Regions from separate parts of the Comamonas fluminis genome, predicted to be linked through region 1. Evidence: predicted binding sites of a transcription regulator. Region 1 holds the regulator's gene; each other region holds the start of a gene.
What was found. Region 1 encodes FNR, which switches genes on or off when oxygen is low (the NO sensors DNR and NnrR bind a similar motif). Its sites were predicted from a motif close to TTGATNNNNATCAA; they were not measured.
Positions count from the first base shown of each region.

Region 1 (5,480 bases):
TGCTCCATCTCCTGCGCATGGGCCGAAAGGCGGGGTGCATCTGCAACTTGCTCGGCCTCAGCCTCGCCATCGACTGGCGGCAATGAAACATCGCTGCGTCTGGGGTCGTATTGAATGTGGCTCAGCTTCAGGGCCTGCAGTGTCTGCAACTGCTCCTGCGTTGTGATCTTGAAACTATTGACCGGAAATGGATGGCTGAGCCAGCCCATCTCCAGATGAACATACATGCCGATACGCAGCTGTCCGATATCAATAGCGACGAAACGATTCACGGTGAGCGAGTCATACAGAATGCTGCATTATGCGCAGCTACACCCTCTTGTAAGACAAGACCCTACATATTTTTTGCTACCCGCAGGCTTATCTGCACCACAGGCTGGGTTTGTAGACCAGATCCATCCAGAGCGCCCAGGCTGCCACCGCTATCAGCATCACGCCCGCAATGCGCGTGCCCCACTCGGCACGGAAATGGTTGATGCGGCTCTGGCTCAGCTTCCACAGCCATGGGCCACCCACCAACCAGGCACCGCCGCCCAGCGCAAAGGCGGCCATGGACAAGCCACCCTGCCATGCCCCACCGCTGAGAGCGGCCACCAGCACCGCCGAATACAGCAAACCGCAAGGCATCAGCGCCCAGGCAAAGCCCGCCGCCATACTGCCGCCGGGCGCACTAACCCAAGGCTGAACCCTGGCCCAGGCTGCACGACCTGCGCGCTCCAGCCACACGGGCTGACGGGCTTGAACCACCATGGCCAGACCCCAGGCCATGACAGCCACATGCATCAGTGTCCAGAGCTTTTGCAGCGCCGTCGTCTGGCTGGTGAGCCAGGACAGGCTTTCCATGGCCACCGCAGCCACCGCGCCCAGCGCCGCGTAGCCAGCGATTCGCCCCAGGTGAAACAGGCTGGCACGCAGCCACTGGCGCTTGCGCAACCCGTGCATCACCACAGGCCGCTGGCCCGGCGCCAGAGCGTGACTGCCAGTGACTGCACTGCAGGGCGCAGCGCACATTACAAGACAATGGGGCCCACCCACGAGCCCCATGATCAAAGCAGTCCAGACCAGCGAAAACAACATGCGCTAGATGATGCGTGAAAAACGCGTACGGTTCTTGTCGGCCTGCAAATAGCGGTCAAACAGCATGGCTACTCCGCGCACAAAGAACCAGCCCAGCGCCGTAACCTGAAAGCCCTCTTCACCCAGCGTCAGCAGGCCATTGGACTGCATTTCTTCCAATGCCTTTATCTCAGGCGCAAAGTACTCGCGGAAGTTAATCAGCCAGGCCTGCTCCATGGGCTCATACAGCACCGCACCCTGGCACATCACAGCCATGATGACGGCGCGGCGCACCATGTCATCGCGCGACAGTGCGAGCCCCCGCTGCACGGGCAGCAGGCCACCGTCAATGGCGTCGTAATACTCTTCCAGCGTCTTGACGTTCTGGCTGTAGGTCGCGCCCACCTTGCCGATGGCCGATACCCCCAGCGCGATCAGGTCACAGTCTGGCTGAGTGCTGTAGCCCTGAAAGTTGCGATGCAAACGCCCCTGGCGCTTGGCAACGGCCAGCGAATCGCTGGGCAGCGCGAAGTGGTCCATGCCCACATAGACATAGCCGCCTTCCATGAAGGCATCAATCGCGCCCGAGAGCATATTGAGCTTGTCCTGCCCCATGGGCAGATCGGCAGACTCAATGCGGCGCTGCGGCTTGAAGCGTTCTGGCAGATGCGCATAGGCATACAGCGCAATGCGATCAGGGCGCAGGCTGTTGACCTGCTCCAGCGTGCGTGCAAAAGACTGCGGAGTCTGCTTGGGCAAGCCGTAGATCAGGTCCACGTTGATGGAGACAAAGCCCAGCTCGCGCGCTTTTTCCACCAAGGCAAATACCTGGTCTGCAGGCTGCTCACGGTGCACGGCTTTTTGCACATCAGGGTCAAAGTCCTGCACACCAAAGCTCAGGCGGTTGAAACCCAGCTCCTTGAGTGCCAGCAGGCGCTCGTTGCTCACGGTGCGAGGATCAACCTCGATGGAGTATTCGCCTGCGGGGTCGAGCTTGAAATGCTCGCGCAGCAGCTCCATGAGCTGGCCCAGCTCTTCATCGCTGAAGAAGGTTGGCGTGCCGCCCCCCAGGTGCAACTGGCTGACCAGTTGGCCCTTGCCACAATGCTCGGTATGCATGGCAACTTCGCGGCGCAGATAATCAAGGTATTGCACCGCTTTTTCGTGGTGCTTGGTGACGATTTTGTTGCAGGCGCAGTAGTAGCACAGCGACTCGCAGAACGGCACATGCACATAAAGCGACAGAGGCAAGGCCCGGGCACCAGAATGTGCCTTGCGCTGCTGCAGCGCCAAGGTATAGTCCTCAGGACCGAAAGCCTCAACAAAACGGTCGGCTGTAGGGAACGACGTGTAGCGAGGCCCCGCGATATCAAAACGGCTTAGCAACTCGGGCGTAACTGCGGTCATAACTTGTCTGTCAGGGTGTACTCACATTGCAGCCAGCGCCTGAGCCTGGCTGTTTTGCAGCGAAGCCCGACACCTATTGTTGTTGCAGTGAGCGCGTGTTATTGGAATCAGTCTCTTCAATGTGCCCCAAGGCAAAATTCCTGTCCTTGATTCACATCAAGGGATAACAAGGCAAGTGCTGCGACAATTTGATCCATCTCATTACCAACCCTAGAGGTCAATGACCGGCGCGACTTCATACCCATGTCTGTCTGTGCCGCTGCTTTAAAGCCATGAATCTTCAGACCATCAAAGCATCCTGCTCCAACTGCAATCTGCGTGAACTGTGCATGCCCATGGGCCTGGACGACGACCAAATGGAGCGCATCGACGAAATCGTGGCCACGCGCCGCAAGATCAAGCGCGGCGGTCTGCTGTTTCGCAATGGCGAGGAGTTCACTTCGCTGTACGCCATCCGCACGGGCTTCTTCAAGACCTGTGTGGCCACCGAAGATGGTCGTGACCAGGTCACGGGCTTTCAGATGGCCGGTGAAATCATTGGTCTGGATGGCATCGTCAACGATCACCACACCTGCGACGCTGTGGCGCTGGAAGACGCAGAAGTCTGCGTGATGCCTTTTGACAAGCTGGAGCAGCTGTCGCGTGAAGTCACCGCCCTGCAAAACCATGTGCACAAGGTGATGAGCCGCGAGATCGTGCGTGAGCACGGCGTCATGCTGCTACTGGGCAGCATGCGCGCTGAAGAGCGCCTGGCCGCCTTTGTGCTGAACCTGGTGCAGCGCCTGGCCGCACGCGGCTTCTCCAAGTCCGAGCTGGTGCTGCGCATGACCCGCGAGGAAATTGGCAGCTATCTGGGCCTGAAGCTGGAGACCGTCAGCCGCACCTTCTCCAAGTTTGCCGAGGAAGGCATTGTGGAAGTCAAGCAGCGCCATCTGCGCATTCTGGATACCGAAGCGCTCAAGCGCATCGTCAACAGCCAGCAGTGCCAGAACTGATCGACAAGCGCTGACTGAGCCCATGACAAAAGCCCGCATCACGCGGGCTTTGTTGTTTGAGCGCGGCGCACTTGCCGCAGCCAGCTCATTCGGGCAACGGCTGCGAGACAATGCCGTCGTTCAAATCCTGAGCCGAGCGCGCCAGCATGCGCGTCATCACGCTGCACAGCAGCATGACCAGCCAGAAGGCAAAGAAGGCCGCCGTGTAGATGGCGCTGCGTGACCATTCCAGCGGCGCACCCAGCCAGTGCACATCCAGCGGGTCCACAAAGGCAAAAACCACCATTTCCATGACTGCAGCGGCCAGAAAAGCAGGCCAGGCAGTCCACATCCAGCGCTGAGTGTCCATCACGAATCTCCATGGGCTGTCGGGGGATGAACACATTTTGCACAGCAATTTCAGCCACTGAACAGCCCCAGTGCGGGCAAGCCCCGAGCAGATAAACCCGCAGGAACTCTTGATTTGATAGCTACTGGCGCCTTCCCATCCTCCACTTCAAGCCAGATTGTCTTGAAAGCCCTTGCGGATCAACCGCCCACAGCTCCTCTTTTTGAAAATCAGGGCATGAAAAAAGGCCGCTCAGCGGCCTTGGTCAAGCTTCAGGCCGCCAGAAGGAGGGCCTGACAAGCCATTCATCAGCGATCGGTGGGGTGATCCTGCGCGGGCGTTGCCGCATGGTTGCGACCGGTCACAGCGGGCGCCAGGCTTTTTTGCGATTCGCTCAGGCGCTGGTTGATCTCGATGCCGTGACGGTAGTAGTCAGGGTCAATCACGGGATCGGGCTTGCTCATGGCGATATAGGCCGTGACAAAACCGGCAACGACCACAATCGCCGGGCCGGCAAAAACCAGCCAGACATGGGCGTACTTCCACCAGGGCCTGCCGTCCTCGGGGTGCTTGGGTTTGATTGCGCTTGCTGCGCGGGCTGATGTTGCCAACATGGCAGACCTCTTTCAATCGATGAACTCTGCCCGGGAGGCTCCGCAGGCAGAGTTATTGTTGCGGATAGTCGATAACCTTGCCGCTCAGCGCGGCACGAGGAAGACGGCTTTTTCGGAGACGCGACCACCACCGGCCTGCACCGCATCCAGATTGAAGTGGATGGTGTGCGAGCCCGCATCGGCCGAGCCATAAGGAATCTGCAGACGCACGGCAATGCCGCGTGTCTCTGCCGGGCCCACGGTGACTTCCTGCTCGGACGCCACTTCCAGACTCTGCAGGCCCACCGCAGTGATGCGATAACGTTGCTCGGACTCTGTCGCATTCATGATCTGCAGACGATAGACGTTCTCCAGCTTGCCGCCTGCCACGATGCGCGAGAGCGCTGCGCGGTCGCGAATCACGTCCACCTTGACGGGCTCGCGCAGAACCAGGCTGGCAATCATGGCCGCGCTCAAGGCGATCAAGACTGTGGAGTAGATCAGCACGCGGGGGCGGAAGATACGGCGAATCATCTGCGCATGCTTCCAGGCCTTGGCCACGGCGTTCTGCGTGGTCAGGCGAATCAGGCCACGCGGGTACTCCATCTTGTCCATCACGGAGTTGCAGGCGTCGATGCACAGGCCACAGCCAATACATTCGTACTGCAGGCCCTTGCGGATGTCGATGCCCACAGGGCAGACCTGCACGCACAGCTTGCAGTCGATGCAGTCGCCCAGACCTTCGGCCTTGTAATCCACGCCCTTCCTGCGGGGACCGCGACCTTCACCACGCACAGCGTCGTAGCTGACGATCATGGTGTCCTTGTCGAACATGGCGCTCTGAAAGCGCGCATAGGGGCACATGTATTTGCAGACCTGCTCGCGCATATAGCCTGCGTTGCCGTAGGTGGCAAATCCGTAGAACAGCACCCAGAAGATCTGCCAGTTGCCTTGCAAGGACAGCAGCTCAACCGCCAGTTCGCGAATGGGCACAAAGAAGCCCACGAAGGTAAAGCCCGTCCACAGGGACAAGGCAATCCACAGAAACTGCTTGAGCGACTTCTTCCAGATTTTCTCGAAGGTCCAGCCATTCTTGTCGAT
Region 1 is NZ_CP066783.1:2,026,258-2,031,737, reverse strand. It holds gene JDW18_RS09715 (cyclic di-GMP phosphodiesterase) at 1-272, opposite strand, end outside; gene JDW18_RS09710 (sulfite exporter TauE/SafE family protein) at 361-1,077, opposite strand; gene hemN (oxygen-independent coproporphyrinogen III oxidase) at 1,081-2,463, opposite strand; gene fnr (fumarate/nitrate reduction transcriptional regulator Fnr) at 2,736-3,458, shown strand; gene JDW18_RS09695 (hypothetical protein) at 3,544-3,807, opposite strand; gene JDW18_RS09690 (FixH family protein) at 4,095-4,400, opposite strand; gene ccoG (cytochrome c oxidase accessory protein CcoG) at 4,485-5,480, opposite strand, start outside.

Region 2 (5,480 bases), 120 kb from region 1:
CTGGCGGTCACGCGAGCATTCGAGGGCAGTTGCTCAAACACATGGCTTTGCAGGCTTGCCCGGATGCGCTCCACGATGGCATGCGCCTCGAACAATTGCACGTCTGACAGCAGCAGCATGAACTCCTCGCCACCAAAGCGCGCCACCAGATCGCGGTCTCTGACCTGCTGGGGCAGCAGCAGCCCGAACTGCTGCAGCACATGGTCACCAGCGCCATGCCCCCAGTTGTCATTGATCTGTTTGAAATGGTCGATATCAACGGCCACCACTGCCCAGGATGTCAGGCGCCTGTCCTGCAGCAAAGGCTCTGCAGCTTCCATAAAAGCCCGGCGATTGAGCAGTCGAGTGAGCTGATCGCGGTTGCGCTCATCGCGCAGCGTCATGAAAACATCTCGCACTGAACATGCCAGCAGCACCAGCGCAAACCACAGGCTGAACAAGGTGGTGCCCGCCAGGGTCAGCAGCCAATAGCCAGAACGTGTGAGCTCTGCATTCTCCTGCACAGGCAAAAGCCAGATTGCCACCGCGCGCAGCAATGAGTAAATGGCAAACAGGCCATAAGTCCAGCGCACCGTCTTTTCCAGCTTGTCTGCACCGGCCGACAAGCGATGCGGTGGCAAAACGGCCAGTAACTGCAGCAAGCCCACCCCGAGATTGAGAAATAGCACACGAATCCACAACCGGTCGCTGAGCTCTGAAAAATAAAAGACTCCGGACAGTGCAAAGCCCCCGATGAGCAGGCCCGCCAGCACACTGGCCCGGCGCCCGGCAAATCGCAGCGACATTCCCTGAGCCAGGCACCAGGCCCCCGACAGATAGAGCACGCCCGTCAGCAGCGCCGTTTTGCCCAGCTGCGCGTTGCTCATCAGACTTTGAGCGGCCAAGGCGGCAGCCGGAAGCACATACCCGGCGGCCAGCCAAAGCAGGTACTTTGACTGCGCCCGATGCCGCTGAGCCCACCAGCAAAGCACCAGCACCACGCCGAACAGCACGACGCAAGCCGGTGCTATCAGCGCAAAGTACAGGTCTGCGGGCTCGTTCACCGAAATGACTCCTGTAGGAGAATGTTAAAAATTATGTAGTCAATTTTCCTGCAAAGTGTATCCACACCCTGACGATTTCGATCATCGTCTTTTCAGAAGTCGCATAAGCACATAGCTACTGTGTCGTTCATGCGTCGTTCACAGCTACGCATAATGAAACGATCAGGTTCCTCGAAAAGCATTCTTCAACCCTAAAGAGAGACAGCACCATGCGCATCGAAACCCTTGCCGTACACGCCGGCTATTCCCCCGACCCCACGACCAAGGCCTGCGCCGTGCCCATCTACCAGACGGTGGCCTATGCGTTCGACAGCGCCCAGCATGGCGCCGATCTGTTTGATTTGAAGGTGCCGGGCAATATCTACACCCGCATCATGAACCCCACCACCGATGTGCTGGAAAAGCGCGTGGCCGCACTGGAAGGCGGCATTGCCGCGCTGGCCGTGGCTTCGGGCATGGCCGCCATCACTGCGGCCATCCAGACATTGGCTGAAGCCGGTGACAACATCGTGTCGGCCAGCACGTTGTATGGCGGCACCTACAACCTGTTTGCCCACACCTTCCCCCAGCAAGGCATTGAGGTGCGCTTTGCCGACCCGCGCGACCCGGCCAGCTTTGGCAAGCTGATCGACGCCAAAACCAAGGCCGTGTTCATCGAATCCATCGGCAACCCTCTGGGCAATGTGACCGACATCAAGGCCCTGGCCGATGTGGCCCATGCGCACGGCGTGCCGCTGATCGTGGACAACACCGTGCCTTCGCCCTACCTGCTGCGCCCCATCGAGTTTGGCGCAGACATCGTGGTGCATTCGCTGACCAAATACCTGGGCGGCCACGGCACCAGCGTGGGCGGCGCGATTGTGGACAGCGGCAAGTTCCCCTGGGCGGAGCACAAAGCCCGCTTCAAGCGCCTGAACGAGCCCGACGTCAGCTACCACGGCGTGGTCTATACCGAAGCGCTGGGCCCAGCCGCCTTTATCGGCCGCGCCCGCGTGGTGCCGCTGCGCAATATGGGCGCTGCCATCTCGCCGCAAAACGCCTTCCAGATCCTGCAAGGCATTGAAACCCTGGCGCTGCGCATGGACCGCATCTGCGAGAACACGCAAAAGATTGCCGAAACCCTGCAAAACCACCCCAAGGTGGAATGGGTGCGCTATGCGGGCCTGAAAGACCACCCCGACCACGCCATCGTGCAAAAGCAGTCGGGCGGCCGTGCATCGGGCATTTTGTCGTTCAGCTTGAAGGGGGCACAGGGGCGCGAGGCTGGAGCGCGCTTTTTGGATGCGCTGCAGCTGTTCACACGTCTGGTCAATATTGGCGATGCCAAATCACTGGCCACGCACCCTGCCTCGACCACACACCGCCAGCTGGATGAAAAAGAGCTGGCCAAGGCGGGCGTGACCGAAGGCATGGTGCGCCTGTCGGTAGGCATTGAGCATATTGACGACCTGCTGGCCGACCTGGAGCAGGCACTGGCCCAAGTATAAAAGTCTCCATGCAACAGCCCGCACCTGCAATGCTGCGGGCTGCACCCAGGAGACTTCCGCATGATTTCAGCACTTCGCTCTGGCTATCGCTGCCTTCCACATCGTCCTGCGCTGGCCCTGCTGCTGGGCATGCTCTGGCTGGGGGGCTGCAGGCAAGTGCCCCTGAAGCCAGAGCCGCCGATTGAAGAGTCGGCGCAGCGCACGGTCATTGACCGCAGCCAGGTGCAGCAACCTGTGCAGCCGCAACCTGTGCAGCCCCAAGATGCCCCCGCACCCATCTATGCGGTACCGCCCACTGCGGGGCCGCGCACCACGCCATCATTGGTGCCACAGGGCAGCCAGCAAGCCCCGTGGATTTCAGCCTCAGAGCGCCCGGCATGGCTCAGAGACTGCCTGTCATCCATACAACTCGATCAGCCGCCCCAGATCCAGCGCACCGCCCTGCCTGACTACCCAAAAGTTCTGATCGACAGCAATACTGAGGGGCCTGTCGTGATCATCTTCCAGATTTCAGAGACGGGACAACTCGGGAACTATGCGGTGCGGCCCGGCGCCCATCCGGCGCTGGTCAAGGCATCCATTCAGGCTCTGCGCCAGTGGAAGTTCTCGCCTCCCACCTGGCAAGGAAAACCCGTCGCCGCCTGCCTGATTCAGGCATTTCGCTACAAGCTTCAGGAATAAAAAAATCGGTACTCCGCGCAAGCGAAATACCGATACAAACATACACCCTAGCCACGAAATAAGCAGACCATGCCGACCCGCTTATTCCAGTGCACCACAATGACTGTGGTGCGTGACTTGCCTGCGGAAGAAGGCCGCAGGCAAGAACACTCTTTGCGGTGCAGCTATCAGAAACGATAGCCCACACCCACGCCAACCAGCCATGGATCAACCTTCAACTTGGCGTTATCCAGACCTGCACCAGTCACCTTGGTGCCCAGATAGACCTTCTTGACGTCGAAGTTCAGCGACCAGTTCTTGTCCAGCGCATAGTCAAACCCCAGCTGCAGCGCACCGCCAAAGCTGTTTTTCTTGATGCTCACGCCTTCAGGCAGATTCACACTCGAAAAATTGGTGTAGTTCACGCCAGCGCCCACATAGGGCTTGAAGGCACCGAAGTTGGTGAAGTGGTACTGCGCCAGCAATGTGGGGGGCAGATGCTTGAGCGAACCAATCTTGTCGCCAGCCAGACGCACGTCATGCTTTTGCGGGTAGGTCAGGATCAGCTCGGCAGCGATATTGGGCGTGAAGAAGTAGGACACGTCCACTTCAGGAATCCACTTGTTGTTGATGCTCACACCCGCATCGCCAGCAGCGCCGCCGTTGTCGCTGTTCAGATGCACGGCGCGCACACGCACTTGCCAGGGGCTGGAGCCATCAAAGGATTGGGCAAAAGCAGTACCAGCAGTCAGGGCGCTGGCAGCAGCGGCAATCGCGATCAGAGTCTTTTTCATGGGCTTTTCCTTGAGGTAATCAGTGGGAGCGCTTTGCACTTCCCTTGGCATTGATTGAAACAAAGCCAACCCTGCTCGGGTTTGTCCCATATCAATCTGCCAACCATGAACCCAAAGAAAAAAGCGGCCGTTGCCCATGGGCCACGGCCGCTTTGCATCTAGCTAGCTTCTGATTCATCTCAAGCCAGCACCACTCATAGGGTGCTAGCTATGCTTTTAATGAGCAGCCTTGGCGGGCCTGAGCTTGTGCCACAACTCCACGCACAGCACCACAACGCCACCAATGATGGCGCCCACCACCACATGCACCAGCACTGGCCCCAGCGCAGCGGCAATACCGCCCATAGGCACCACTGCGGTCTGAACCCAATGCTCAATCGGGCCAATGCCATGCACCAGCAGGCTGCCGCCCACCATGAACATTGCAGCTGTCCCCACGATGGACAGGCCACGCATCAACCAGGGCGTGAACGCAATCAGGCCGCGACCAAAGGCTTGGGCGGCGCTGCTGGACTTGGCCATCAGCCAGTTGCCCACGTCATCCATACGCACAATCCCAGCCACCAGACCATAGACAAACACCGTGATGGCCAGCGCCACTGCGATCAGCACTGCGCCCTGCTCCCAGATGGGCTTGGTCGAGACCGTACCCAGCGCAATGGCCATGATTTCTGCAGAAAGAATAAAGTCCGTGCGCACAGCGCCCTTGACCTTTTGCTTCTCGTACTCCATCGGGTCCATGTGCTTTTCGCGCGCTGCTCTGACCGACGAAGGCGCTACGCCCTTGTGCACGGCCTCGTCTGCATCGACCTCGGCTTCATGCACATCGTGTGCCTTCTTTTTGTGAAAAAGCTCCAGGATTTTTTCCACTCCTTCAAAGCACAGAAAAGCGCCGCCCACCATCAGCAGCGGCGTAATCAGCCAGGGCGCAAACGCGCTGATCAACAGCGCCGCTGGAACCAGGATCGCCTTGTTCATCAGCGAGCCCTTGGCCACTGCCCAGACCACTGGCAACTCTCGGTTGGCCTTGACGCCAGTCACCTGCTCCGCATTCAGCGCCAGATCATCGCCCAGCACACCGGCCGTTTTCTGCACCGCCACTTTGGTCTGAGTGGCCACATCATCCAGAATCGCCGTGCTTTTGCTGGCGGCTGTTTTGGTCATCAAGGCAACATCGTCCAGCAGCGCTGTGATGTCGTCGAGCAGCATCAATAGGCCTGCACCTGCCATCGCATTTCCTCATTGGTTTGAACGACCGCCATCATGCCTTCAAACCCAGCGCCCTCCGTGCCAGTAATTCGCCAATCTGTAATGGCATTCAAAGCGCTCCCGCTTTTGCCGTGACAATGCGGCCCTCAACGAACAGGAAACCCCGTGAACCAAGCCGCAGCCCATGCCGAACTGATTGCCGAACTGATCGCCAGCTACCGCAAGCTGGCCGCCGAAGCCAGCAAGAAGGCAGACCTGGTCAAGGCCGCTGCAGGCAAAGGCCCCAA
Region 2 is NZ_CP066783.1:1,907,810-1,913,289, reverse strand. It holds gene JDW18_RS09160 (GGDEF domain-containing protein) at 1-1,043, opposite strand, end outside; gene JDW18_RS09155 (O-acetylhomoserine aminocarboxypropyltransferase/cysteine synthase family protein) at 1,253-2,530, shown strand; gene JDW18_RS09150 (energy transducer TonB) at 2,591-3,211, shown strand; gene JDW18_RS09145 (OmpW/AlkL family protein) at 3,379-3,984, opposite strand; gene JDW18_RS09140 (DUF808 domain-containing protein) at 4,201-5,214, opposite strand; gene JDW18_RS09135 (hypothetical protein) at 5,359-5,480, shown strand, end outside.
Region 2: JDW18_RS09145 (OmpW/AlkL family protein) is a predicted target of FNR. The motif match lies at 4,066-4,079, and genes of this name have one in related genera.

Region 3 (5,480 bases), 1.4 Mb from region 1:
GGCCAGCGTAGCGTCGTGCGTGACCATGCGCTCGGCATAACGTGCACCAGTGCGCCCCACGGCCAGCAGGCGAATACCGGCAGACGGCATGAATACATCGAAGACGAGAGCCACTGCGGGCACCAGCCCGGCAATCGCCGTGGCGGTAATAAACCAGCCCGACAGCCCCAGCAAGGCCATGCCCATGAGCACCGTCAGCGCTGCCAGCGCGACACCGCCCAGCCAGAGCTTGCGTGGGGCCATCTGCCCAAGGGCGATCAACACCTGGCGTAAAGAAACAGGGTTGCGTGAAACAGCGTTGCAACTCATGCGACCTGCTCCAGTTCTTGGGAGGGCAGTACAGGCAGTGCAGCCAGCACGGGCAGCTCGATCACCCGATCCATGGCTGCCGCCAGTTGTGCATCGTGCGTAGCCACCAGCAGGGTGCGCCCCTTGGCCAGTTGCCTGAGGGACTGCGCAATCTGCGCGGCTGTCACAGGGTCCAGGTGCGCGGTCGGCTCATCCACCAGCAGCAGCCCTGCATGGGCCTGCACTGCCAGGCGTGCCAGCGCCAGACGAACAACTTCACCGCCCGACAGGCCACTGCCGCCCTCACCCAGACTCATGCCAGCGCGGGGGGCCAGAGTCTTATCAAGCTGCGCCTGCTGGGTTGCCGTGGCAATTTGCTGATCAGAAACTGCTGCATTACCCAGCGCAATATTGCGTGCCACCGAGCCTGAGAACACATGGGGTTGCTGACTCATCCAGGCCATACGGCTGCGCAGTGCTGGTGCAGTTTCCGCATTCAGAATCTGGCCATCAATCTCGATACGACCTTGCTGCACCGGCAGCAGGCCTGCGATCTGCGCCAGCAGCAAAGACTTGCCTGCACCACTGGGGCTCCACAGCGCTACATGCTCGCCGGGCTGCACATTCAGGGTGACAGGTGCCAGACGGCTCTGCGCACCCGGTGCCTGCACAATCAGATCAGAAACACGCACAAGTCCAGCAATTACGCTTACTTGATGCTCACTTTTTTGAGAATCGTCCGTCCCTACGATCTCAACGGACTGAGACTGCATATTCTTCAAGGTCTGCAAGGCGGCTTCGCCCGAAGCGCGGTCATGCCAGACGGCTGACAGGTCACGCAGTGGCTCGAAAAATGCCGGGGCCAGCAGCAGCACAAACATGGACTGGCCCAGGCTGAGCTTGCCACCCCAGGCGCCAAAGTTCAGCGTGCCCAGCAGGTGAAAGCCGATATAGACAGCCACCATAGCTACACCCAGCGCAGAGAACAGCTCCAGCACGGCAGAAGACAGAAACGCAATGCGCAGCACGCGCATGGTGCGGGCACGCAAATCTTCGGCATGGGCGCGCAGGCGCTGACCCGTCAAATCCACGGCCTGCAGAGCGCGCAAAGTGCTCAGGCCGCGCAAACGGTCCAGCAAAAAGGCGTTCATTTCGCCCAGTTGCACCATCTGCTCTTCGCTGGCGGCCTTGGCACGCCAGCCCACAATCGCCATGAACACGGGAATCAGCGGCGCGGCAACAATCAAAATGAGAGCAGCAACCCATGACTGGCTGCCGACAGCGGCCACAATGGCCAAAGGCAGAATGCGCACGCGCCACATGGCACTCTGGTAGCGGGCCAGCCAGGGCACGATGGCTTCTGCCTGTTCGGCCACAGCACTTGCCGCCTGACCCGAGGCGGCGCGTGCCTTATCCAGCGGCGATGCACGGCCCAGCGCCTGCACCACCTGCGCCCGCAACTGGCTCAGTTGCTCACGCGCAGCGCGGTTAGCCAGCCAGCCGCCATGGCCGTCCAGCCATGCACGCAGCAAGCCCAGCGCCAGAACGCCGACAGCCATGTGCCAGATCTGCGCCACACCCTGACCATCGGCCATGCGCTGCACCGCCCATGCCAGCAATACCGCCTGCGGCAACCAGATCAGGGCGGCCGCCATCTGCCACAACGCGCCCGCACTTGGGCGGCGCACGCTCACCGCCATGGTGGCTTGCGCCGTTTCCATGGAGGTTTGCGTGCTACTGGCGGGAGATGAAGACATGAATGTTAATTTCTGAATTTTCAGTATTTACTGAAATTTAAATAATCTTACTCTTCTTTTGACAATCATCATGGCGGCAGCCGCAAAAGCCAATTGCAGGACTCAAGCGACATTGACTGGCGTCAAATTCAAACGCAATTAACAAGGGTTAACCCTTTGAATTGCAGCACTTGAGCAACATCAAGAGCACTCGCAGAACGAAAAAAACGGCACCCAAAGGTGCCGTTCTGTTCAGCCAAAGAGGTCTGACTTCAGTGACCGAGCAAGCGCTCTCTGGCCTGCGCATACTCACGCTTCAGGCGTGCCACCAGTTCGGCCGTGGGCACCACCTTGTCAATCGCGCCAATGCCCTGACCGCAACCCCAGATGTCCTTCCAGGCTTTCTGCGCACTGCCGCCAAAGTTCATCTTGCTAGGGTCGGACTCTGGCAGGTTGTCCGGGTCCAGCCCCGCAGCGCGAATAGATGGGGCCAGGTAGTTGCCATGTACGCCGGTAAACAGATTGCTGTAGACCACGTCGTCAGAGTTGCCCTCCACAATCGCCTGCTTGTAGCCATCTACCGCGCGGGCCTCGTCCGTGGCAATGAAGGCCGAGCCGATATAGGCAAAGTCTGCTCCCATGGCCTGCGCGGCCAGCACGGCGTCGCCCGTGGCAATGGCGCCAGACAGCGCTACAGGGCCGTCAAACCACTGGCGAATTTCCTGAATCAGCGCAAACGGGCTCTTCACGCCCGCATGTCCACCCGCACCCGCGGCCACGGCGATCAGGCCATCGGCGCCCTTTTCAATCGCCTTCTTCGCAAACTTGTTGTTGATGATGTCGTGCAGCACCACACCACCCCAGCTGTGCACGGCCTGATTCACATCCTCACGCGCACCCAGGCTGGTGATGACGATGGGCACCTTGTACTTGGCGCAGACCTGCATGTCGTGCTCCAGCCGGTCATTGCTTTTGTGCACGATCTGATTGATGGCGAACGGCGCAGAGGGGCTGTCGGGGTGGGCCTTGTCCCAGGCCGCCAGCGTTTCGGTGATCTCGGCCAGCCAGTCTTCCAGTTGCTCCGCAGGCCGCGCATTAAGCGCAGGCATGGAGCCCACAATGCCCGCCTTGCACTGCTCTATCACCAGCTTGGGGTTGCTGATGATGAACAGCGGCGAACCAATCACGGGCAAAGCCAGCTTTTGCAAAGCAGATGGCAGTTTGGACATTGCTTGTCTCCTTGTTGATATTTTTCAGATCAAATTAACCGCCAGCGCTGATAAATCAAGCGCTAGCAGCTCATCTTTTAATAGTATTCAGGCAGCCTCAGAACTGTTCCATTGGCAGCGCCATCACGCTGGCACCACCTTGGGTAATGGCACCGGCCTGACCGGGAACGCGCGTCAGAATATGCTCGGCATAGAACTGGGCTGTAGCCAGTTTCGCCTGCATAAAGGCCGCTTCCTGTCCCTTTTGCAACAGCGCTTGCGCCACCAGCACCGAGCGGCCCAGTTGCCAGCCTGCGACCAGATTGCCGGTCAGCATCAGATAGGGCACGCTGCCTGCGTAGGCGGCATTGGGGTTGGTCTTAGCATTCGCCACCATGAAGTCCACCACTTGCAGGAATGCCTGACGGGCCTCACCCAGATGCTTGGCCACGGCCTTGGCGGCGTCTGTGCCGTTGGCGTTCAGCTCGGCCTCGGTTTTTTCAATTTGGGCGGCAATGGCCTTGGCGGTCTGGCCGCCGTCACGGGTGGTCTTGCGGCCCACGAGGTCATTGGCTTGAATGGCGGTGGTGCCTTCGTAGATGGTCAGAATCTTGGCATCGCGGTAGTACTGGGCGGCGCCGGTTTCTTCGATAAAGCCCATGCCGCCGTGCACTTGCACGCCCAGGCTGGTCACTTCCAGACTCATCTCGGTGCTGTAGCCCTTGACCAGCGGCACCATGAATTCATAGAAGGCCTGATTCTGCTGGCGCGTGGCGGCGTCGGGATGGTGGTGAGCAGCGTCATAAGCCGCAGCGGCCGTGGTGGCCATGGCGCGGCAGCCTTCGGTGCTGGCACGCATGGTCATGAGCATGCGGCGCACATCGGGGTGATGAATGATGGTGGCGCTGGCCTTGACCGAGCCATCGACCGGGCGGCTTTGCACGCGCTCCTTGGCGTAGGCTACGGCGTGTTGGTAGCTGCGTTCAGCCACAGCAATGCCTTGCACGCCCACGGCGTAGCGGGCGGCGTTCATCATGATGAACATGTATTCGAGGCCACGGTTTTCTTCGCCGACGAGGTAACCGACTGCGCCACCGTGGTCGCCAAACTGCAGCACGGCGGTGGGCGACGCCTTGATGCCCATCTTGTGCTCGATGCTGACGCAATGCACATCATTGCGCTCGCCCAATGAGCCATCGGCATTGACCAAGAACTTGGGCACCACAAACAGGCTGATGCCCTTCACACCTTCGGGCGCACCGGCCACACGGGCCAGCACCAGATGCACGATGTTCTCGGCCATATCGTGCTCACCGTAGGTGATGAAGATCTTGGTGCCAAACACCTTGTAAGAACCATCACCCTGAGGTTCTGCCTTGGTGCGCACCAGCGCCAGATCGGAGCCCGCCTGGGGCTCGGTCAGGTTCATGGTGCCCGTCCACTCACCGGTCACCAGCTTTTCCAGATAGGTGGACTTGAGGGAGTCGCTGCCCGCAGTCAGCAAGGCTTCAATGGCACCATCGGTGAGTAAAGGGCACAGCGCAAAGCTCAAATTGGCGCTGTTGAGCATCTCGATGCAAGCTGCACCAATGATCTTGGGCAGGCCCTGGCCGCCAAAGTCCGTGGGGTGCTGCAGGCCCTGCCAGCCGCCTTCGGCGTATTGCTTGAAAGCGTCAGCAAAGCCGGGCGTTGTGGTGACCACACCCTCCTTGAACGAAGACGGGTTCAGATCACCCGCCACATTCAAAGGCGCAACAACGCCCTCGCACAGCTTGGCGCATTCTTCCAGCACAGCCTGCGCAGTTTCCAGACCGGCGTCTTCAAAACCGGGGATCTGGGCGACTTGTTCGATCTGGGCCAGATGCTCCATGTCGAACAACATGTCTTTGATGGGGGCGGTGTATGTCATCGTGATCGCGTCCTAAAAAAACGGCCCGTCAGTACGAATCACTGCGGGCCTTGTTGTCGGTGTTTACTGTGTCACTCGCCCGGAGGCGCTGACAATGGACAGGTCTACATATCTGGACCCGATCTGGGAGCCGGGCTTGTAGCCCACCCAGTAGCCGCCCAGGTCATACGCATCCAGTGTGCGCAGGGCGGCAGTGACTTTTTCCGGGGTCACCGGCTGGCTGCGGCGCATGGCTTCGACGATGACCCGGGCATTCACATAGCCTTCCATCATCGCAAAGCTGACAGGAACATCCACAGACTTGCCTGCTGCGGCCACCGCATCGCGAAATTCCTTGTT
Region 3 is NZ_CP066783.1:3,380,355-3,385,834, forward strand. It holds gene JDW18_RS15665 (amino acid ABC transporter ATP-binding/permease protein) at 1-309, opposite strand, end outside; gene cydD (thiol reductant ABC exporter subunit CydD) at 306-2,045, opposite strand; gene JDW18_RS15675 (NAD(P)H-dependent flavin oxidoreductase) at 2,297-3,253, opposite strand; gene JDW18_RS15680 (acyl-CoA dehydrogenase) at 3,351-5,141, opposite strand; gene JDW18_RS15685 (ABC transporter substrate-binding protein) at 5,205-5,480, opposite strand, start outside.
Region 3: cydD (thiol reductant ABC exporter subunit CydD) is a predicted target of FNR. The motif match lies at 2,158-2,171, and genes of this name have one in related genera.

Region 4 (5,480 bases), 700 kb from region 1:
CTTGGCACGCTCAATGAACTGGCGCATGCGCGCATCGCGGCGCGTAGCCTCGAAATAGACTTCGACGATGGATTGGGGGGCGGTCTTCAGACGCACGCCGACGGCGTGAAAGCCGAAAAGAACTTTGGGGGACGACATGGGGCGACATTATCCCGGCCTTTTGCGCCGCCTTGCTGCGCCTGGGGCCATGTCTGGGCTGGCGACTGTGTTTTTACCAAGCCGCTAAACTGCCCGTCCTTCGGGGCGCAGTCATCGTGCCAGTGCTGCCTCGATCAGGCAGCCTTGCGCCCGCCTGGTCGCCCGATGCTGCTGGTGCCCTCCAACTAACCCGGATCCTGCACCTGCAATGAACGCAATGCCTGGCTTACCCAGCCGGGCATCTCATTAGCACTTACCGGTTCCCTGCATGTTCAAAGCCCTGCTTGATTGGTTCAACCGCACCAGCCTGGTGCTGCAGATTATTGTCGCCCTGGTTCTGGGCGGCCTTGTCGCCTGGCTGCTGCCTTCTGCGGCCCCCTCCGTATCCCTGCTGGGCACGCTGTTCATCGCGGCCCTCAAGGCCGTTGCGCCTCTGCTGGTGTTTCTGCTGGTCATGGCGGCCATCGGCAGCCACCGCCCGGGCCAGGAAACCCAGATCAAGCCAGTGCTGGCCCTGTACGTGATCGGCACCCTGGCCGCTGCCTGCGTGGCAGTGGCCGCCAGCGCGCTGTTTCCCTCGGTCATTCACTTCAAGGAAGCGCCCAATGTGCAAAGCGTGCCCGGCGAGATCAGCCAGGTGCTGGTTTCCGTGCTCAAAAGCGCTTTTGACAACCCCGTCAATGCACTGATGAATGCCAACTACATCGGCATTTTGGTCTGGGCGATTGCGCTGGGCGTGGCGCTGCGCCATGCCAGCCCCACCACCCGCACCATGGTGGAAGACTTCGGTCAGGCTATCACCCTGGTCATTCAGTTCGTGATTCGCCTTGCGCCGCTGGGCATTTTTGGCCTGGTGGTAGCCACCTTCTCCACGGGCGGTCTGGATGCCCTCAAGGACTATGCGCACCTGCTGGCCGTGCTGGTAGGCTGCATGGTGTTTGTGGCGCTGGTGGTCAACCCCATCATTGTCTGGACACAGACCCGCCGCAACCCCTACCCGCTGGTACTGACCTGCCTGCGCGAGAGTGCGGTCACGGCCTTCTTCACCCGCAGCTCGGGCGCGAACATTCCCGTGAACCTGGCACTGGCCCAGAAGCTCAAGCTCGACGAGAACACCTACAGCATCTCCATCCCGCTGGGCGCCACCATCAATATGGCAGGCGCGGCCATCACCATCAGCGTGCTGACACTGGCTGCGGCCCACACGCTGAACATCTCGGTGGACATTCCCACCGCCATCCTGCTGTGCGTGGTGTCTTCCGTCTGTGCCTGCGGCGCTTCGGGCGTGCCCGGCGGCTCGCTGCTGCTGATTCCGCTGGCCTGCAGCCTGTTCAACATTCCCAACGATGTCGCCATGCAGGTGGTGGGCGTGGGCTATGTGATTGGCGTGATTCAGGACTCGACCGAAACCGCCCTCAACTCCTCCACCGACGTGCTGTTCACCGCCGCAGCCTGCCGCGCTGCCGAGCGCAAGGCGGGGCTGGAAGTGCCTCGCGTCTGAAGAAACTCTTGTTTTTATAGCTGCAAGCGCTTATTCAATAAGCGCTTGAACCCAAAAAGGCCTGTCATTTTTACAGGCCTTTTTTTATTTCAGATGGCTCGCCCTGCTTCGATGGTGATGCTTCGGTCGCACTGGGCCGCAATGCTGCGGTCATGGGTCACCAGAATCAGGGTGGTGCCGCGCTCGCGGTTCAGGGCGAACATCAAATCCATGATGGTCTGGCCCGTCGCAAAGTCCAGACTGCCCGTGGGCTCGTCGGCCAGCAGCACCGCAGGCTCCACCACAAAGGCACGGGCCAGCGCCACGCGCTGCTGCTCGCCCCCCGACATCAGCTTGGGATAGTGGTTCAGGCGCTGGCCCAGGCCTACGCGCTCCATCATCTGCGTGGCGCGGGCACGTGCATCGCGTGCGCCGGCCAGCTCCAGCGGCAGCATCACGTTCTCCAGTGCTGTGAGGTTGCCCAGCAGCTGAAAGCTCTGGAACACAAAACCCATCTTCTGCGCCCGCAGTGCGGCGCGGTCGTCTTCGCTCAGGGCAAACAAGTCCTGCCCCTGCAATCGCACCGTGCCACGACTGGGCGTATCCAGCCCCGCCAGTATGGACAGCAGCGTGCTTTTGCCAGAGCCAGACGCGCCCACAATCGCCACGGTTTCCCCTTCCCGGAATTGCAAGTCAATATCTCGCAAAATATCCAGCACGCCCGTGGAGTCCTGAACGGATTTGGCGAGGCTCTCAACGGTGATCAAAAAGGGGGTGGAAGTGTCTGGCATGAATCAATCGAGCAACGCAAAGATGGGAAAAGACCGCCGCCACTTTATCGCGCTTGCCCTGGCGCTGGGAATTTCGGGGCCTTGGGGCGCTGTCAATGCGCAGAACAAGACGGGGCCAGTGCTGGTGCTGGGTGACTCGCTGAGCGCCGAATACGGCCTGAACCGTGGCAAAGGCTGGGTCAAGCTGCTGGAGCAACGCCTGCAGGAGCAAAAGAATCCGCGCGCCGTGGTCAATGCCAGCATCAGCGGCGACACCACCTCGGGCGGACGCGCTCGCCTGCCTGCGCTGCTGAGCCAGCACAAGCCATCCATCGTGATTCTGGAGCTGGGCGGCAATGACGCCCTGCGCGGCCTGCCGCTGCAAAGCTCTCAGAGCAATATGGAAGCCATGGTCAAGGCCAGCCGCGATGCAGGCGCCAAAGTGATGCTGGTGGGCATGCAGGTGCCACCCAACTACGGCGCCAGCTATACCGAGCAGTTTGCGCAGATGTTTCAGAGCATCGCCAGCCAGAACAAGCTGCCCCTGCTGCCCTTTTTACTGGCCGGGTTTGGCGACAGCCCCGACGCCATGCAGTGGTTTCAGGCCGATCGCATACACCCCAATGCCCAGGCCCAGCCCAGAATGCTGGAAAACGTCTGGCCCAAACTCAAACCCATGCTGAACTGAGAAAACGGGGCAAGGCGCATCAGTCGCTGCCCCCGTCACCACCGCCTCCGCTGTCTCCGCCACTGTCCCCACTGCTGTCAGAACTGCTGGAGTCGTCCCCGCAGTCTTCGCTAGCCCAGCCAGAATCGCGGCCATCGTCGCCCGGCACGCTACGGGTGTCACGCCAAGACGAGCCGGAATCGGAAGTACGCCCCGCCGCATCCGGGCGCGGAGTCAAAAATTTTTTAAGCCATTCCCACACAGCGTTCCTTTTTACGGGCCTTTTTGAAGGCTTGTCTGCAGGCCCTGTCGATTGTCCGGACGCCTATTTCAGGCCTCTGCTGCATTGTCTTCCACGGTGAAGACACTGGCCCTGTAGGCATGCCAGCTGGCACAACCCAGAACCGGCCCCACCACCACCAGCCCCGCGCCATAGAGCAGCATGGAGGCTGCCACCAGCGCCGTGATGATGACAGCCCACCACAGCATGACGCCCATATTGAGCCCCACCACGCGCATGCTGGTGATGCAGGCGGTCAAAGCGTCCGAATCCCTGTCCAGAATTGTGGGCAGGGCTACGACGGTGAAGCCAAAGACCAGCGCCGCAAACACACCGCCAACCAGAGTGTAGATCAGCAGAAATTCCCAGTTTTCAGGCCGCATTACCGTTTGCAGAATGCTCGCCGTGGTGGGCATGCCTGTATCAAATGAGATAGCAAACACCACCATGGCTGCGCGGCCCCAGAGCATTTCCAGCACCATCAGCACCATGACCAGCATGCCCATGCTTTGCAGATGCCCGCTCCAGCAGTCCAGCGACGCGCCCAGCTGCGGCTGCTGCCCTTGTTCCAGCCTGTGGCTGACTTCATACAAACCCATGGCCAGAAATGGACCGACCAGCAAACAGCCGCTGGCCATGGACATCACATATTCAGGGCTGGCGCGAAACACCCAGCCCAACAGCAGCGCCATGCCCCAGAAACACAGGCCATAAAACAGTGCAATCCACGGTGCCCGCATCACATCACGCGTACCCAGCACCAGCCACTGCCAGGGCTGCGCCCAGCGCAGGTGGCGAACATGCAGTGCCGCAGGGTCTGCGGGGGTGTTGTTGTCGGAAACAGGGGAAGCTTGCATGCGGAGCCCTTCATGTTTGCCGGGCCCCATCCGGGATGGCAGTGCGGGCCTGTGCACACAAGTTACCGCTCAGGCCAAGGCTTGGCATTGCGGAAAGCCCGCAAGTGCCAACCCTGATGCACTATCGATTCATGAGCAGCCTGCGCATGCTATTCATGGACATTCAATAGATATACCCATGAAATTGATGAATATCAATCGCAGCCAGCTATTGAATCAAGAGCGATCTTGCACCCTCAGGCAAACGCTTTTTGCAGCGCCTGCGCCAGATCGGCCTGCAAGTCGGCCGCATCTTCCAGACCAATGGCAAAGCGCACCACCGTGCCTGCTTTGATATGCGGCGTAGCGCGACTGCGCATCTCGGCCAGTTCGTAAGGCACGACCAGACTGACAGGACCGCCCCAGCTGTAGCCAAGCTTGAAGAGCTGCAGGCTGTCGCAGAATCGGTCCACAGCGGCCTGATCAAAGCGCTCATCAATCACCACGCTGAACAGGCCTGCTGCCACACCTTCGCTGTTTCCTCCTTGAGCGCACAGCTGCTTCCAGTGCGCATGGCCGGGGGCATCGGGCATGGCGGGGTGCAGCACCTGCACCACGGCGCTTTGCGTGGCCAGCCACTGCGCCAGCTGGCGCGCAGCCTTGTCCTGTGCGTGGTAGCGCAGGCCAATGCTGGGCAGGCTGCGCAGCACGGCTTCGGCATCATTGCCGCTCACGCCCAGACCCATGCGCATATGCGAGAGCTTGATGCGCATATGCAGCGGCTGATTGCGCGTGATGATGCTGCCCATCAGCACATCGCCGCCACCGCTCGGATATTTGGTCAACGCATGGGCCGTGACATCCACGCCCAGACTGCCGCCATCCCCCAGCAAATCGAAAGGCTTGAATGCCAGCCCCGCACCCCAGGTGTTGTCCAGCACCGTGGTAATGCCTTTTTCGCGGCACAGGCGCACCTGCGCGATCAGATCGGGGAATTCCATGGTGACCGAGCCAGGGGCTTCGAGCCAGACCAGCCGGGTGGCAGGCGTGATCCTGGCGGCCAGATCTTCCACACTGGTGGGGTCGTAATACTGGTGCGTGACGCCGAAGTGGGCCAGCTCGCCCTCGGTAATCGTCTTGTTGGGGCCATAGACGTTATCGGGCACCAGCACCTCATCGCCAGTCTTGAGCAGCGCCAGCGAGGTGGTGGCAATGGCCGCCAGCCCGCTGGGCACCAGCAGGCATTGCAAGCCGCCTTCCAGCGTGGCCAGGCGCTCCTCCAGCGTGTATGTGGTGGGCGTGCCATGCA
Region 4 is NZ_CP066783.1:2,731,100-2,736,579, forward strand. It holds gene rlmB (23S rRNA (guanosine(2251)-2'-O)-methyltransferase RlmB) at 1-138, opposite strand, end outside; gene sstT (serine/threonine transporter SstT) at 407-1,639, shown strand; gene JDW18_RS12875 (ABC transporter ATP-binding protein) at 1,729-2,409, opposite strand; gene JDW18_RS12880 (arylesterase) at 2,408-3,076, shown strand; gene JDW18_RS12885 (DUF2189 domain-containing protein) at 3,386-4,192, opposite strand; gene JDW18_RS12890 (PLP-dependent transferase) at 4,429-5,480, opposite strand, start outside.
Region 4: JDW18_RS12885 (DUF2189 domain-containing protein) is a predicted target of FNR. The motif match lies at 4,377-4,390, and genes of this name have one in related genera.